One region of the Arthrobacter sp. Marseille-P9274 genome, then DNA from elsewhere that is predicted to be linked to it. Evidence: riboswitches for the same ligand, from Rfam matches in the RefSeq annotation. Region 1 holds a riboswitch; each other region holds the start of a gene.
The links. Region 1 has a riboswitch for thiamine pyrophosphate ahead of thiO (glycine oxidase ThiO). Riboswitches for the same ligand answer to the same signal wherever they lie in the genome.
Positions count from the first base shown of each region.

Region 2: another riboswitch for thiamine pyrophosphate. It lies ahead of OC550_RS04050 (ECF transporter S component); the one in region 1 lies ahead of thiO (glycine oxidase ThiO).
Region 3: another riboswitch for thiamine pyrophosphate. It lies ahead of thiD (bifunctional hydroxymethylpyrimidine kinase/phosphomethylpyrimidine kinase); the one in region 1 lies ahead of thiO (glycine oxidase ThiO).

Region 1 is NZ_CAMPOV010000001.1:2,172,554-2,177,319, forward strand. Features, by position in the region: gene OC550_RS09890 (thiazole synthase) at 1-637, opposite strand, end outside; gene thiS (sulfur carrier protein ThiS) at 640-876, opposite strand; gene thiO (glycine oxidase ThiO) at 873-2,030, opposite strand; TPP riboswitch at 2,028-2,161, opposite strand; gene thiE (thiamine phosphate synthase) at 2,246-2,899, shown strand; gene OC550_RS09910 (ferritin-like domain-containing protein) at 2,900-3,598, opposite strand; gene OC550_RS09915 (RNB domain-containing ribonuclease) at 3,651-4,766, shown strand, end outside.
Region 2 is NZ_CAMPOV010000001.1:894,239-899,004, forward strand. Features, by position in the region: gene OC550_RS04040 (energy-coupling factor transporter transmembrane protein EcfT) at 1-760, opposite strand, end outside; gene OC550_RS04045 (ABC transporter ATP-binding protein) at 757-2,301, opposite strand; gene OC550_RS04050 (ECF transporter S component) at 2,301-2,939, opposite strand; TPP riboswitch at 2,985-3,122, opposite strand; gene OC550_RS04055 (DUF4235 domain-containing protein) at 3,231-3,494, shown strand; partial or broken gene mnhG (monovalent cation/H(+) antiporter subunit G) at 3,813-4,160, opposite strand; gene OC550_RS04065 (monovalent cation/H+ antiporter complex subunit F) at 4,150-4,431, opposite strand; gene OC550_RS04070 (Na+/H+ antiporter subunit E) at 4,428-4,766, opposite strand, start outside.
Region 3 is NZ_CAMPOV010000001.1:1,701,268-1,706,033, reverse strand. Features, by position in the region: gene OC550_RS07775 (ribonuclease E/G) at 1-1,714, shown strand, start outside; TPP riboswitch at 1,781-1,877, shown strand; gene thiD (bifunctional hydroxymethylpyrimidine kinase/phosphomethylpyrimidine kinase) at 1,956-3,524, shown strand; gene rplU (50S ribosomal protein L21) at 3,652-3,960, shown strand; gene rpmA (50S ribosomal protein L27) at 4,015-4,278, shown strand; gene obgE (GTPase ObgE) at 4,407-4,766, shown strand, end outside.

The DNA of each region.
Region 1 (4,766 bases):
CCTGCGCCCGGGTGACCGCGGTGGCCAGCAGGACGGCGTCGCAGCCGAGCTCCATCGCGAGCGCGGCGTCCGAGGCGGTGCCGATGCCGGCGTCGAGCACCACCGGCACGCCGGCCCGGGACGCGATCAGCTCGATGTTGTGCGGGTTGAGGATGCCCAGCCCGGTGCCGATCGGTGCACCGAGGGGCATCACGGCCACGGCGCCGAGGAGTTCGAGCCGCCGGGCCAGGACCGGGTCGTCGTTGGTGTAGGCGAAGACCTTGAACCCGCGGCCGACCAGCTGTTCCGTCGCCTCCAGCAGTTCCGCCGCGTCGGGCAGCAAGGTTTCCTCGTCGGCGATAACCTCCAGCTTGACCCAGTCCGTCTCCAGCGCCTCGCGTGCCAGCTCCGCCGTCAGCACCGCCTCCCTGGCGGTGAAGCAGCCGGCGGTGTTCGGCAGGATGCGGATGCCTTGCCGCTCCAGCAGGGCGAACAGCGAGGCACCGGTGTCCGGGCTGTAGCGCCGCATCGCCACCGTGGTCAGCTCAGTGCCGGACGCCTGCAGGGCTGTGCCCAGTCCGTCCAGGCTGGGCGCTCCCCCGGTGCCCATGATCAGCCGCGATCCCAGCCGGGCTCCGTCAATAACCAGCTCGTCCATTGCTAGCCTCCCTGCACCGCGGTGATCAGTTCCACGCCGTCGCCATCGGACAGCAGCGTGCCCGCCCAGCTTCCGCGCGGGGCCACTTCGGCGTTCAGCGCCACCGCGACGCCCAGCCGTCCGCCGTCGTCCGGTTTGCCCTCCGCCGTCAGGCGCCGGCCCGTCGTGGCGGCGACCAGTTCCAGCAGGGTCATCCCCTCGGCGACCGGCTGCCGATCCCCGTTGAGAGTGATATTCATCGTTGGCTTCCTTCCATACTTGTGCTGAAGCGGTCCGGCCGGAACTGCAGCAGTTCCGCGGGCACCGGCAGGCCCTCCGCCAGATCGGTGCAGACCTTGGCGGCCGCTGGTGCCAGCAGAACCCCGTGCCGGAAGAAGCCGGTGGCGACCAGCAATCCCGGCACTTCTTCTCCCGCCTCCGCCACCCGCCCCAGCAGCGGCGCATTGTCCGGCGTGCCCGGCCGCGCCCGGCAGGTGGTCTCCTCGAGCTGAAGCTCGGCGACCGCAGGCACCAGCGCCTGGGCGTCGCGCAGCAGCTGGTAGACGCCGCCCGCTGACGGTGCGTCCGAGCCGTCTTCCCGCGAAGTGGCGCCAATAACCACGGTCCCGTCCTCGCGCGGCACTACGTAGACCGGCAGGCCGCGCACGAGCCCGCGCACCGTCAGACGCACGAGCGGCCGCAGCGCCTGGGGAACCCGCAGGCGCAGGATGTCGCCGTAGACCGGCCGCAGCGGCAGACGCAGGGATGCGGGCAGCCCGTCCAGGGCCGCGGCGCCCAGCCCGTTGGCCACCACTGTCTCGTCCGCCGCAACCTGCGTGCCGTCATCGAGGACGACGCCGGTCACCTCCCCGGTGCCCGATCTCGCCAGTGCGGCGGCCCGCCGGCGTACCATGCCGGCCCCGGCCTCGGCGAGCGCGTCCAGCAACGCCGCGGACAGGGTGCGCGGATCGATCTGGTGGTCGTCGGGAGCGAGGAAGGCTCCGGACAGGGCCGGGGACAACGCCGGCTCCAGCCGGCGGGCCTCGCGGCTGGTCAGCCGTTCCACCCGCAGTCCTTGGGCCAGCTGGGCCTGGCGCAGGTCCTCAAGGGCCAGCCGGTCGGCCGCATCGAAGGCCGCTACCAGCGTTCCCGCAGTATGGTGTCCGGTATGGCCCAGCCCCTGCAGGAAGTCCGGGTACAGCCGGGCGGACGCCAGGGTCAACGCGAGCAGCTGCTCCTCCTGGTAGCACAGCTCGCTGACCGGGGCCAGCATCCCGGCGGCGGCGAACGTCGCTCCGGACGCGGGCGCGGGGTCGATCACGGTCACGCGGTGCCCGCGGCGCGAGGCCTCCCAGGCAATGCCGAGTCCGACGATGCCGGCGCCGACCACAGCCAGATGTTTTTGAACAGCCAAAGTCCGTCATTCCTTCCCTACGCCGGTACGAACCGGATCAGGTTCAACGGTCGGTGCCAAGCACCCTCTCAGCCTGTCGGCTCCGGCTCACGAGGCCGGCGCCGCGGGGTCAGGCTCCCGCAGTGTCGCCACCAGTGTACTCATGGCGGGCCGGGCGGCGCGGATGTGACAACCGGCCGATCCGGCGGTGCCGCCGCGAGGTTATGGTTACAGCTATGGATTTGAGCTCAGCCCGGCTGTACCTGTGCACGGATGCCCGTAAGGCGCAGGGCGATTTTGAACAGTTCCTGGACGCCGCCTACGCCGGCGGCGTCGATATTATCCAGCTCCGGGACAAATCGCTCGACGCGGCCGAAGAGCTCGATCTGCTGCACATCCTGGCCGAGGTCGCTGCGCGGCACACGGGCCTGTGGTCGGTCAACGACCGCGCCGACCTCGCTGCCGTCGCCGGCGCACCGGTCTTCCACGCCGGGCAGCGCGACCTTCCGCCGTCCGCGGCGCGGAGCGTCTTGTCGAATGGTGCGGCCGGCGGGGCCGTTATCGGCCGCTCCACCCATACGCCGGCGCAGGTTGGCGCCGCGCTGGAGGACGCCGATGTGGACTATTTCTGCACGGGTCCGGTGTGGGCCACCCCCACGAAACCCGGCCGGACCGCCGTCGGGCTGGAGCTGGTGGCGGAAGCCGCGGCGCAGTCGGCAGCGGTGGACTCCGCCAAGCCATGGTTCGCCATCGGCGGGATCGGGCTGGACAACATCGCGGAGGTGACCGGCGCCGGTGCCCGGAGGGTCGTCGTCGTACGCGCCATTACGGACGCGGACGATCCCGCGGCCGCGGCGGCCAAGCTGAAGGCGGCGCTGCCCCCGCTGTGATCAGGCGGTCAGGCCCAGCGCGTTCATGCGGCGGGAATGGTTCCGTGTCAGTTCCGCGAACAGCTCGGCGATGACCGTCTCCTGCGTTCCGGGTTCATCGAACCCCAGCAGGCCGCCCAGGAAGGAGCGCTCGATTCCGATCCGCTGCGCCTGGGTCAGCGCCTCGCCGACCAGGCGCCGCCCCCACAGGGCCAGCCGCGAGGCCAGCCGCTCGTTGCCCTGGAGAGCCTGCGCGAGCCGGGTGGTCAGCAGGTCCAGCTGCTCCTTGTTTTCCTTGATGCTTGCGACGACCTCACGGGTCTGCGGATCAAGCCGGCTGGCGATCGCGCGGTAGAAGTCGCCGGAAACCGCATCGGCCACGTAGGCCTTCATCAGCGACTCATACCAGTCCCCCGGCCGGGTCCGCTCATGGAAGGCGTCGATCGAGGCCTGGAACGGCAGCATCGCCGTCTGCACGTCGACGCCCATGCGCGCCAGCTCGGCGCTCACCATCTCGAAATGCTCGAATTCGATCACGGCCACCCGGCCGATCGCGGCCCGGTCCCGCAGCGTCGGCGAGAAGCGGGCATCGGAGGAAAACCGCTCGAAGGCCGAGAGCTCTCCGTAGGCCATCACGCCGTACAGATCGATGACGTACTGGCGGTGGACCTCATCCGTGCCGGCCGCGGGCGCGCCGGCCGGCTGCTCTTCGGTGCTCATAGGTTCCAGCGTAGCCTGACCTGCGGCGCCGCCTGAGGATTAGGCTTGGGATGTGCCGTACCCACATCTGGATGCCAAGGTCAACGAGTCGCAGCACCTGCTTGCCCGTGTCCTGAAGGAACTGCGGACCGAGCTGGAACTGCCCGGCCCGTTCCCGCCGCCGGTGCTGGCCGAAGCGGAACGCGCGGTGGCCAACCAGCGGCTGCCTCGCCGCGACCTCACCGCGCTCGAATTCGTCACCGTCGACCCGCCCGGCTCCACGGACCTGGACCAGGCCATGTACCTGGAGCGTGCCGGGGACGGCTACCGGGTCTGGTACGCCATCGCCGATGTCCCCTCCTTCATCGAGCCCGGCGGGGAATTGGACCGCGCAACCCGGGTCCGCGGCCAGACCATTTACGCTCCGGACGGACGTATCCCGCTGCACCCTGACGCCATCGGCGAGGACGCCGGCAGCCTGCTCCCCGGCCGGGACCGCAGCGCCTACGTCTGGGATTTTACCCTCGACGGCGGTGCGAACGTCGTGCAGGTTTCCCTCGACCGTGCGATGGTGCGCAGCCGGGCCAAGCTCACCTACGCGCAGGTCCAGGAGGACATCGATTCCGGAACCGCCCCGGACTATCTGGTGCTGCTGAAAGAGGTCGGCATCAAGCGCCAGGAGTTGGAACTCGCCCGGGGCGGAGCTAGCCTGGAGCTGCCCGAGGAGGAGATCGCCCACGACGGCCGGCACTACTTCGTCCTGGCCCGCCCCGCCCTTCCGGTAGAGGACTGGAACGCGCAGCTGTCCCTCATGACCGGCATGGCGGCGGCCCGGATCATGCTGGCGGGCAAGGTCGGCATCCTGCGCACCATGCCCGCCCCGGACGCCGAGTCCGAGGAGCGGTTCCGCCGCCAGACGATGGCCTTGGGCCATCCCTGGCCGCACGGCATCGCCTACGGCGAATACCTGCGCGGGCTGGACACCTCGGAACCGAAGCAGCTGGCGATCATGAACGCGGCAGGCTCCCTGTTCCGCGGCGCCGGCTACACCCCGTTCGACGGAGAGCCGCCGGCCGAGGACATCCAGGCGGCGATCGCCGCCCCCTACGCCCACACCACGGCGCCGCTGCGCCGCCTGGTGGACCGCTTCGTCCTGCTGACCTGCGAGGCGCTGGTGTCCGGGCTGCAG
Region 2 (4,766 bases), 1.3 Mb from region 1:
CGGCGGCGGCCAAGGCGGCCGCCGCGATGAGCGCCCCGCCGAGCACCACCCAGATGTCGATCCGGGCGAAGGTCGATTCCCGCGCCCAGGTGCGCTCGGCGCCGCCGAAGCCCCGGGCCTCCATGGTGACGGCCAGGCGGGAGGCGCGGCGCACGGCCTGGACCAGCAGCCCGAAGCTCTGCCCCAACGTCGCCCGCAGTCGCTGCAGCGGAGTGCCGTGCGAGCCGATGCCGCGGGCGCGGCGGGCCATGCCGATGGTCTGCCATTCCTCGGCCATGAGCCCCACCAGGCGCATGGCCGCCAGCGTGCCCAGGACAAAACGGTGCGGCAGCCTGGCCTTCTGGGCCAGCGCGTCCGCCAGGTCGGTCGGGTCGGTGCAGCTCATCAGCAGGATCGCGGGCAGTGCGATGGCCAGCCCGCGCAGCATGAAGCCGAGTCCCAGTTCGAGGGACCCTTCGCTGATCGACCAGATGCCCGCGTCGACCAGGATCCGCCCGCTGTCCGCCGAAAGGATCGCGGTGCTCCAGCCGCCCACCGCGGCGGCGATGATCAGCGGCCAGCCCCGCTGCCACAGCAGGCGCAGGGTCAGCCCGGCCAGCCCGAAGAGGGCGACCTCGGCGGCCAGCGCCGTCCCGGCCGACACCCAGTCGATGGAGACAGCGAGCACCGCGGTGATAAAGACCACGGCAGCGAACTTGGCCAGCGGGTTGGCGCGGGTCAGCGGCGCGGAGTTGCCGCCAATGGTCAGCACTTCCCTCATGCCGCACCCGCTTCCAGCCGTGCGGACCCGAGCCGCAGCTCCGAGCCGCCGAGGACGGCGGTGAATTCCTCGTCGTGCGTCACCGAAACGACGGCCGTGCCGGCGTCGAGGAGCTCGGTCAGGAAGGACGCGAGCTCGGCCCAGGTCCGGGCGTCCTGCCCGAAGGTCGGCTCGTCCAGCACCAGCACCTGGGGGCGGGCCGCCAGCACGGTGGCCACGGAGAGCCGGCGCTTCTCGCCGCCGGAGAGTGTATAGGGGTTGGCCTCGGTGAGGTGGTCCAGGCGCAGCCGCGCGAGCAACTCGTCCACGGCCTCGGCGCCCCGGCCCAGGTGCCGCGGGCCGACCATCAGTTCATCCAGCACCGTGCCGGTGACGAACTGGTGCTCGGGTTCCTGGAAGACCGTGCCGATCCGCGCGATGAGCTGCTTCGCCTTCCATTTGAAGGGGTCCGTCCCGGCACCTGCGGCGAGGCCGACGGCGGCGCCCACCTTGCCGTAAGCCGGTGCCAGCAGTCCACCGAGGGTGAGCGCAAAGGTCGATTTCCCCGCGCCGTTGGGGCCGGTGACCGTCAGTGCCCGGCCGGCGGACACCTCGGCGTCGATCCCCGACTGGACCGGCGCCCTGCCGCGGCCGCGGCGGCGGGCGGGTTCCCGGGAGACGGCCAGGCGCTCGGCCGCCAGCAGGAGTTCGCCGCTGCCGGAATTGGCCCGGGGCCGGGTCGCAGGGACCAGCCCGGGAACCCACACCCCCGCCGCCGCCAGCATCCGGCCGGCCTGGTCGAGCACCTCGCCGGGCCGCCAGTCCAACAGCACGGCGGACTGCTGGGCTCCCGACGCGGAGAGGCCCGGCTGCAGCACGACGATCCGGTCGACAAGGTCCTTCCAGACGGCGACCCGGTGCTCGACGACGATCATCGTGGCTCCGGTCTTGTCCAGGCTGCGGCCGACGGCGTCGCGCACCTCCAGCACCCCGGCCGGGTCCAGGTTGGCCGTGGGCTCGTCGAGCAGGACCAGACCCGGACGCATGGCCAGGATCCCGGCCAGCGCGAGCCGCTGTTTCTGCCCGCCGGAGAGGGCGGACGTGGGGTGGTCCAGGGCCAGGCCGCCGAGTCCGACGTCGTCCAGCGCCTCGCCGACGCGCCGCCAGATTTCGTCCCGCGGCACGGCCAGGTTCTCGGCGCCGAAGGCGACGTCGTCGCCCAGGCGCGACAGCACCACCTGGGTCTCGGGGTCCTGCTGCATCAGGCCGGCACGCCCGCGCTGCCCGCGCGGCGGCGTCCCGTCGATCAGCAGTGTGCCCGCCTCGTCGGCCCCGTCGTCGTCGTCGCCCAGGACCCCGGCCAGGGCGTGCAGGAGCGTGGATTTTCCGGCCCCCGAGGCGCCCAGCAGCAGCACCCGTTCGCCCGGCCGGATGTCCAGGTCCAGTCCGTGGACGGCCGGCGCGGTCCGGCCGGCATGGCGCCAGCCCCAGCCCCGCGCGGAAACCGAGGCCGGCCGCGTTGCCGCGGTGGTTCCCGCCGCGTCTGCTACCGAGGCAGCCATCAGGAAAAGACGGGCTCGGTCGCCGCCTTGCGGGACGCGAAGGAGCTGAGCGCCCCGGTCCTGGCCAGGCCGCGGGTGGCCACCCAGGACAGGGCCCCGGCAATGACCGCCCCGGAGATCGCCGTGCAGACGATGTAGAACAGCTTGTCCCCCGCCTCGTACGCGATGTTCCAGCCCCACGGCGCGAAGGAATCATTCAGTCCGCAGAACAGCCCCGCCCCGGCCCCGGCGAGCAGCGCGACCGGCAGGTTGAACTTCCGGTACAGGAATGCCGCGAAGACCAGCTCGGCGCCCAGGCCCTGCAGTATGCCGGAGAGCAGCACCGTGGTGCCGTACTGCGAGCCCATGATCAGTTCGCCCGTAGCGGCGACGGTCTCGCAGAACAGCGCGGCGCCCGGCTTGCGAATGATCAGCATCCCGAGCACGGCCGGGATCATCCAGCCGCCGGCGTATAGCCCGGTCAGCGGCGGATACAGGGCGTTCACCGGCGCGGAAACGACGTTGGCGCCCTGGGACCAGGCCCAGAAAATGACGCCGCCGGCCACGGCGATCAGTGCCGCGACCACGATGTCGACGACGCGCCAACTGTAGTTGGGTTTGCGGGCCGCCGCCGGCGCGGAATGTTCAAAGGTGCTCATGGAATCCTCCTGAGGTCCAGGAGGGGAGGGCAGCCCGATACGGGCAGCCCTGAGAACTCGACTCCCTTCGCCGGTACTAACCGGAGCAGGTTCGAGGGTCTGCGGTTGGCCGCACTCTCAGCGTCCCGCCCGGTGCACGGCTGCTGCCGCCTTCCCGGATCGGACGCTCCCCTGTCGTCATGTGCTGTTATCAGCGCCTTCAAGTCTACACTCCGGCCCGCCCTAAGCTCCCATCGGCGCCGAGCGGTTAGGCTGGGCGTAAATGACGATTACCTACTCAAGGGAGCGGCAATGCATTTGATCTTGAAGCTGATGGGCACCGGCGTCAGCATCGCGGCCGGTTTGGCCGGAGCGAAGCTGATCGACATCCTCTGGAAGCTGGTCACGGGGAAGGATTCCCCGAAGCAGGACACCGAGGCGATGGAGAACACCCTCCGCGCCACTCTGGTGTTCGCGGTGATCTCCGGCGCCGTCAGCGCCATGATCCGCGTGCTCTCCCAGCGCGGGACGCAGCAGGCCATCAACCGCTTCACGAAGACGCGGGACCTGGTCTAGGGGTAAATAACGACGACGGAGGCCAGGCGCGCTCCTGGCCTCCGTCGTCGTTATCCGGCGGCCCGCAGCTCCGGCAACTCCGGCAGCACCGCCGGTTCCCGGCGCAGGTCCGGCAGCACCTCAGCGTCCCGGCGCTGGTCCGGCAGCACCTCAGCGTCCCGGCGCTGGTCCGGCAGCGCCGTCGGCGTCCCGGCGCAGGTCCGCCCGCGCCGCCGACTCCGCCGCCAGCTCGGCTTCCGCGGCCGCGGTGTCGAACTCCTCCGCCTCGTCCGCATTGGCACTCCCGGGCTCCTCGGGAACGGGCAGGTTTTCTTCTTCCGCCGCCTTGCGGACCACTTCGTCCAGTTCGTCGATGCTCAGCGTGTCCCTGCGCAGGTGCTTAGTCCGGTAACCCGCGCGGCCGACCATGTGGGCCGAGACCGGGACGGTGAGCAGCTGGAACAGCCACGCGAGGATCAGCACCGGAACCGCGGCCCAGCTGCGCAGCTGCAGGGCCAGCCCCATGAGGAGCAGGAACAGGCCGAAGACCTGCGGCTTGGTAGCGGCATGCATGCGCGAGAGCAGGTCCGGAAAGCGCAGCATGCCGATGGCCGCGGCCAGGGACATCAGCGAGCCGACGACCAGGCACGCCGCGGCGAGGATTTCGAGGACAGCGTCAGTGTTCATGGGGCCGCCTGTCGATCACGTAGCGGGCCACGGCGACGGAGCCGATGAAGCCGACCAGCGAAATGATGACCACGAGGGTCATGTTGTCCTGGTGCTTCCGGACCGCCATGTCGGCGATGATGCCGGCACAGACGATCGCGAGCAGGACGTCGATCCCCATCACCCGGTCCAGGATCGAGGGGCCCTTCACGATGCGGAAGATCGCCACCGCGGCCGCGATCGTCAGGATCGCGCCGACGATGACCAGCACAACGTCCATGATGCCGGTCATCGTGCGCCTCCCCGCTGCCCCTGCAGTTTTCCGTCCCTGACGATGGCCAGTTCCTCCTTGCTGCCGATGCTCTTGATCAGCCCTTCCTCGATCCGCAGCACCTGGTCCCGGAACCGCTCGGCCCCCTCCGGGGATTCGATGTCCAGGCAGTGCAGGTAGAGCGTGGAGGTGGATCGGTCCACGTCCACCACGAGGCTCCCGGGGATGAGCGAGATGGTGTGTCCAGTGGCGGTCACGATCAGGTCGGAGCGGCTGCGCAGCCGGACCGCCAGCACCGCGTTCCTGGTCCGCGGCCCCTTGGTCAGGGCCACCCACAGGACCTGGAAACTGGCTAC
Region 3 (4,766 bases), 470 kb from region 1:
AGCCCGGCTGACCAGCCAGGTCTCCCTGCCCGGCAGGTTCCTGGTCTACGTGCCCGGCGGGTCGATGACAGGCATCTCGCGCAAGCTGCCGGATGTCGAGCGCAACCGGCTCAAGAAGATCCTCAAGGAGCACGTGCCCGAGGGCGCCGGCGTCATCGTGCGCACGGCTGCAGAAGGCGCCAGCGAGGAAGAGTTGATGAATGACATCAATCGGCTGCGCGCCCAGTGGGAAGGCATCGACAGCAGGGCCAAGTCGAACAAGACGCTGCCGCCCGAGATGCTCTACGCCGAGCCTGACCTGACCATCAAGGTCGTACGCGACGTGTTCAACGAGGACTTCTCCAAGCTCATCGTCTCCGGCGAGGAAGCCTGGGACACCATCGAGGCCTACGTGACCTACGTGGCCCCGGATCTGGTGGACCGCCTGGAGAAGTGGAGCGCGGACGAGGACATCTTCTCGGCCAACCGGATCGACGAACTGATCCACAAGGCGCTCGAGCGCAAGGTCTTCCTGCCCTCCGGCGGCTCCCTCGTGATCGACCGGACCGAGGCCATGACCGTGGTGGACGTCAACACCGGCAAGTTCACCGGATCGGGCGGCAACCTCGAAGAGACCGTTACCAAGAACAACCTCGAGGCGGCGGAGGAAGTCGTCCGGCAGCTGCGCCTGCGCGATATCGGCGGCATCATCGTCATCGACTTCATCGACATGGTGCTCGAGGCCAACCGCGACCTGGTCCTGCGGCGGCTCGTTGAATGCCTCGGCCGTGACCGGACCAAGCATCAGGTGGCCGAGGTGACGTCCCTGGGCCTGGTCCAGATGACGCGCAAGCGCATGGGCACCGGCCTGCTGGAGGTGTTCGGCGAAAACTGCGAGCACTGCGGCGGCAGGGGCGTTGTGACCCACGACGAACCGATCGAGCACCGCCGGGCGGCAGTCGCCGCGGAGCACCATCAGCACCACGTCCGCGCGGAGAAGCCCCCGCGTCCGGAGCGGCCGTCGCGCAGCGAGAAGCGCCGGAACCGCGGCCAAGGCAGCCAGGGCGCGGGCCAGCCGGCGGAGGCTGTCCACGAGGCGCCGCAGCCGGACGACGCGGAGCGCCAGGCCAAGGCCCAGGCCACCCGGGCCGCGCTGGCGAACATTGCCGCCGCAGCCCAGGCCGCGCATGAGGCCGAGGACCACGCCCATGAGCTGGCCGAGGCGGGCACCGCCCCGTCCGGGCCGGTCCTGAAGATCAACGGCGAGGAAGTGGCGCTGCCGCGGGCCGAGCACAGCCCGGCCGCCGCCAGCGAAAAGCCGGCCCTGACGCTCGAGAACCTGACCGAGGCCTTCGACCGGGTCAGCCCCGAGGTCAAGGCGGAGAAGGCCGCCGCGGCCGAGGCCCGGCCGAGCGCGGCGCCGGAGCCGTCCGCAGACGCCGCCGCACCCGCCGCTGAACCCCTGCAGTCTGCACCTGTGCAGGCGGAACCGGCGACGGCACCGACCGCACCGACGGGTCGGCGCCGGCGCCACCGGGCCGCCGTACGGCCGCAGGGAGCGGCTAACGCCGAACCCGTCCAGCAGCGCCCCGATGAGCCCGCGGTTGCCGCCGGTGTTGCCGGCGCAGCCCGCAGGGTGTCTGTCTCCGCGCCGGAGGCCAAGCCGGCCCAGCCGGAGAAGAAGGCCGCCGAACCGGTGATCCTGGGCGTCGGAGTTCCCGCTTCCGAACTCTGATCGCGGCAGCAACGACGCCGCCGGGTGCCTCCTGCTGAGCACCCGGCGGCGTTTTGCTATGCTGGCGTCAGTGACACGGGGTGCCGGCAACGCCGGCTGAGATGGATACCCGTTGAACCTGAACCAGTTAGGACTGGCGGAGGGATTGTCACACGGCTCCATCGGCGTTGCCTCTTCGTTCCGCTTGTTCCGCCGCGCTGCCGTGCAACGTTCGCTCCGCCTCTGATCGATGGAGCCAGCAGTGGAAACCCGCAGCATCCCCAGGGTATTGAGCATCGCCGGAACCGACCCGACCGGCGGCGCCGGCATCCAGGCAGACCTGAAGAGCATCGCGGCCAACGGCGGGTACGGCATGGCCGCCGTCACGGCGCTGGTCGCCCAGAACACGCGGGGTGTGCGGAGCGTGCACACGCCGCCGCCCTCGTTCCTGGCGGAACAGCTGGCATCGGTCAGCGACGACGTCGAGATCGACGCCGTGAAGATCGGCATGCTCGGCTCGGCGGACATTATTGAGGCGGTCGGTGAGTGGCTCGCGGAAACCGCGCCCGCCGTCGTCGTTATTGATCCGGTGATGGTGGCGACCAGCGGCGACCGGCTGCTGGAACCGGCGGCGGAGGAATCCCTGCGTCTGCTGCTGCGGCACGCCCACCTGGTCACTCCCAACCTTCCGGAACTCGGGGTACTGCTCAACGAGCCGGTGGCGGAAGACTGGGATGCGGCGCTGGCGCAGGGCCGTACGCTCTCGCGCCGCTACGGGACCATCGTGCTGGTGAAGGGCGGACATCTGCCCGGCGGCGACTGCCCCGACGCACTGGTGGACGTGAACGGCCGGCTCGCTGACGACGTCGTCGAATTCCGTTCGGCGCGCGTGGCCACGGCCAACACGCATGGCACCGGCTGCTCCCTCTCCTCGGCGATGGCGACGGTTCAGGCCCGGACGGGGGACTGGACCGAGTCGCTGAAGCAGGTGAAGGAGTGGCTCTTCGGCGCGCTGGTCCGCGCCGACGAGTTGGAAGTCGGCCGCGGCAACGGGCCGATCCACCACTTCCACCACCACACCCCGCTGCCACCAACCGCCTTCAGCGCCGAGTGCTGGGAAGACATCACTGGCCTGCGCAAGGGAATTTTCGCCCTCGACTTCATCCGCCAGCTGGGTGACGGGTCGCTGCCGGAGGCGGACTTCGGCTACTACCTCGCGCAGGACGCGCTCTATCTGTCCGGCTATTCGCGCGCGCTGGCGCTGGCCAGCAGCTTGGCGCCGACGGCGGGGGAGCAGCTGTTCTGGGCGAAGGGCGCCCGCGACTGCATCGAGGTGGAGGCGCAGTTGCACCGGGAGTGGCTTAGCAACCGGGAGGTTTCCGGCAGGCTCGGGCCGGTGACCAAGCAGTACGTCGACCATCTGCTGGCGACGGCCGCCTCCGGTGGCTACGCCGAGCTCGTTGCGGCCGTCATTCCGTGCTACTGGCTGTATGCGCATGTTGGTGAGGTGCTCCACGGCGCATACCGCGCGTCGGGAGCGGCCGGGCACCCGTACGGGGGCTGGCTGGAAACCTACGCAGACCAGGGGTTCGCGGAGGCGACGCGGCAGGCGGTCGGTATCATGGACGATGTTGCCGCCCGTTCGACCGAGGACGTGCGGCGGCGGATGCTTGAGGCATTCCGTGAGTCCTCGCGCTACGAGCTCCGGTTCTTCGACGCACCGCGGCTGTACGCCGGAGGTTCGTCGGCCTGGGCAGGGGCCGGATCGGCGGGACACGCCACGCCCGACCAGCCGGTATTTGCGGGTTGGAGCGGATATAGCGTAACCTAGATCTTCGGTGCAAACGCCTTCGAAGGGATCATCCCGTTGGCGTGACTGCACAGCGCTGGCGCGGAGCTAAGCAAGCCCGCAGAAGAGCGCGTAAAGGTATCAAACGTCGAGAGAAGTGAGTTCCCAAGTGGTGTACGCGATTGTCCGCGCAGGCGGCCGCCAAGAAAAGGTTTCCGTAGGAGACCTCGTGACCCTTGACCGCGTCCCCGGTGGAGCCGGCAGCACCTTCGAGCTGCCTGCACTGCTCCTGGTCGATGGCGACAAGGTCACCTCCGCAGCTGACGAACTGGCCAAGGTCAAGGTCACTGCCGAGATCGTTGAGAATCTTCGCGGCCCGAAGATTGTCATCCAGAAGTTCAAGAACAAGACCGGCTACAAGAAGCGCCAGGGCTACCGTTCCGAACTGACCAAGGTCAAGGTCACCTCCATCGCTTAATTGCGGTCGGCAGGCTTCCAGCAGTTTCCAAAGACACAAAGGTAGGCATAGCAAATGGCACATAAGAAAGGTGCGAGCTCCACTCGCAACGGTCGCGATTCCAACGCTCAGCGTCTGGGCGTGAAGCGCTTCGGTGGCCAGGTGGTCTCCGCTGGTGAGATCATCGTCCGCCAGCGCGGCACCCACTTCCACCCGGGCGCCAACGTTGGACGCGGCGGCGACGACACTCTGTTCGCCCTCGAGGCCGGAGCCGTTGAATTCGGCACCCGCCGCGGACGTCGTGTGGTCAACATCGTTGCTGCTGCAGCCGCCGAGTAGTTTTCGGCTGTAGACAGCTTTCCAGTGAGGCGGGCCGGCTGGTCCGCCTCACTGGTATTTAACCCGACTAGAATCACCCATGGACCGTCCGTGCGCGACAGGTCCGCCGCACGCAAGAGGAGTTGAACGTGGCAACTTTCGTTGACCGGGTTGTACTGCACGTATCCGGTGGAGACGGCGGCCACGGCTGCGTTTCCGTGAGACGCGAAAAGTTCAAGCCACTGGGCGGTCCCGACGGCGGCAACGGCGGTAACGGCGGCGACGTCATCCTCCGGGTCGACCCGCAGACCACCACGCTGCTGTCCTACCACCACGCGCCGCATCGCCATGCCAGCAACGGCGACTTCGGCAAGGGCGACATGCGTCACGGCAGCAACGGGGAAACCCTCGTCCTGCCGGTCCCGGACGGAACGGTCGTCAAGACCAAGGACGGCAAGGTCCTGGCCGACCTGGTCGGCGAGGGCGCCGAGTACGTCGTGGCCGCGGGC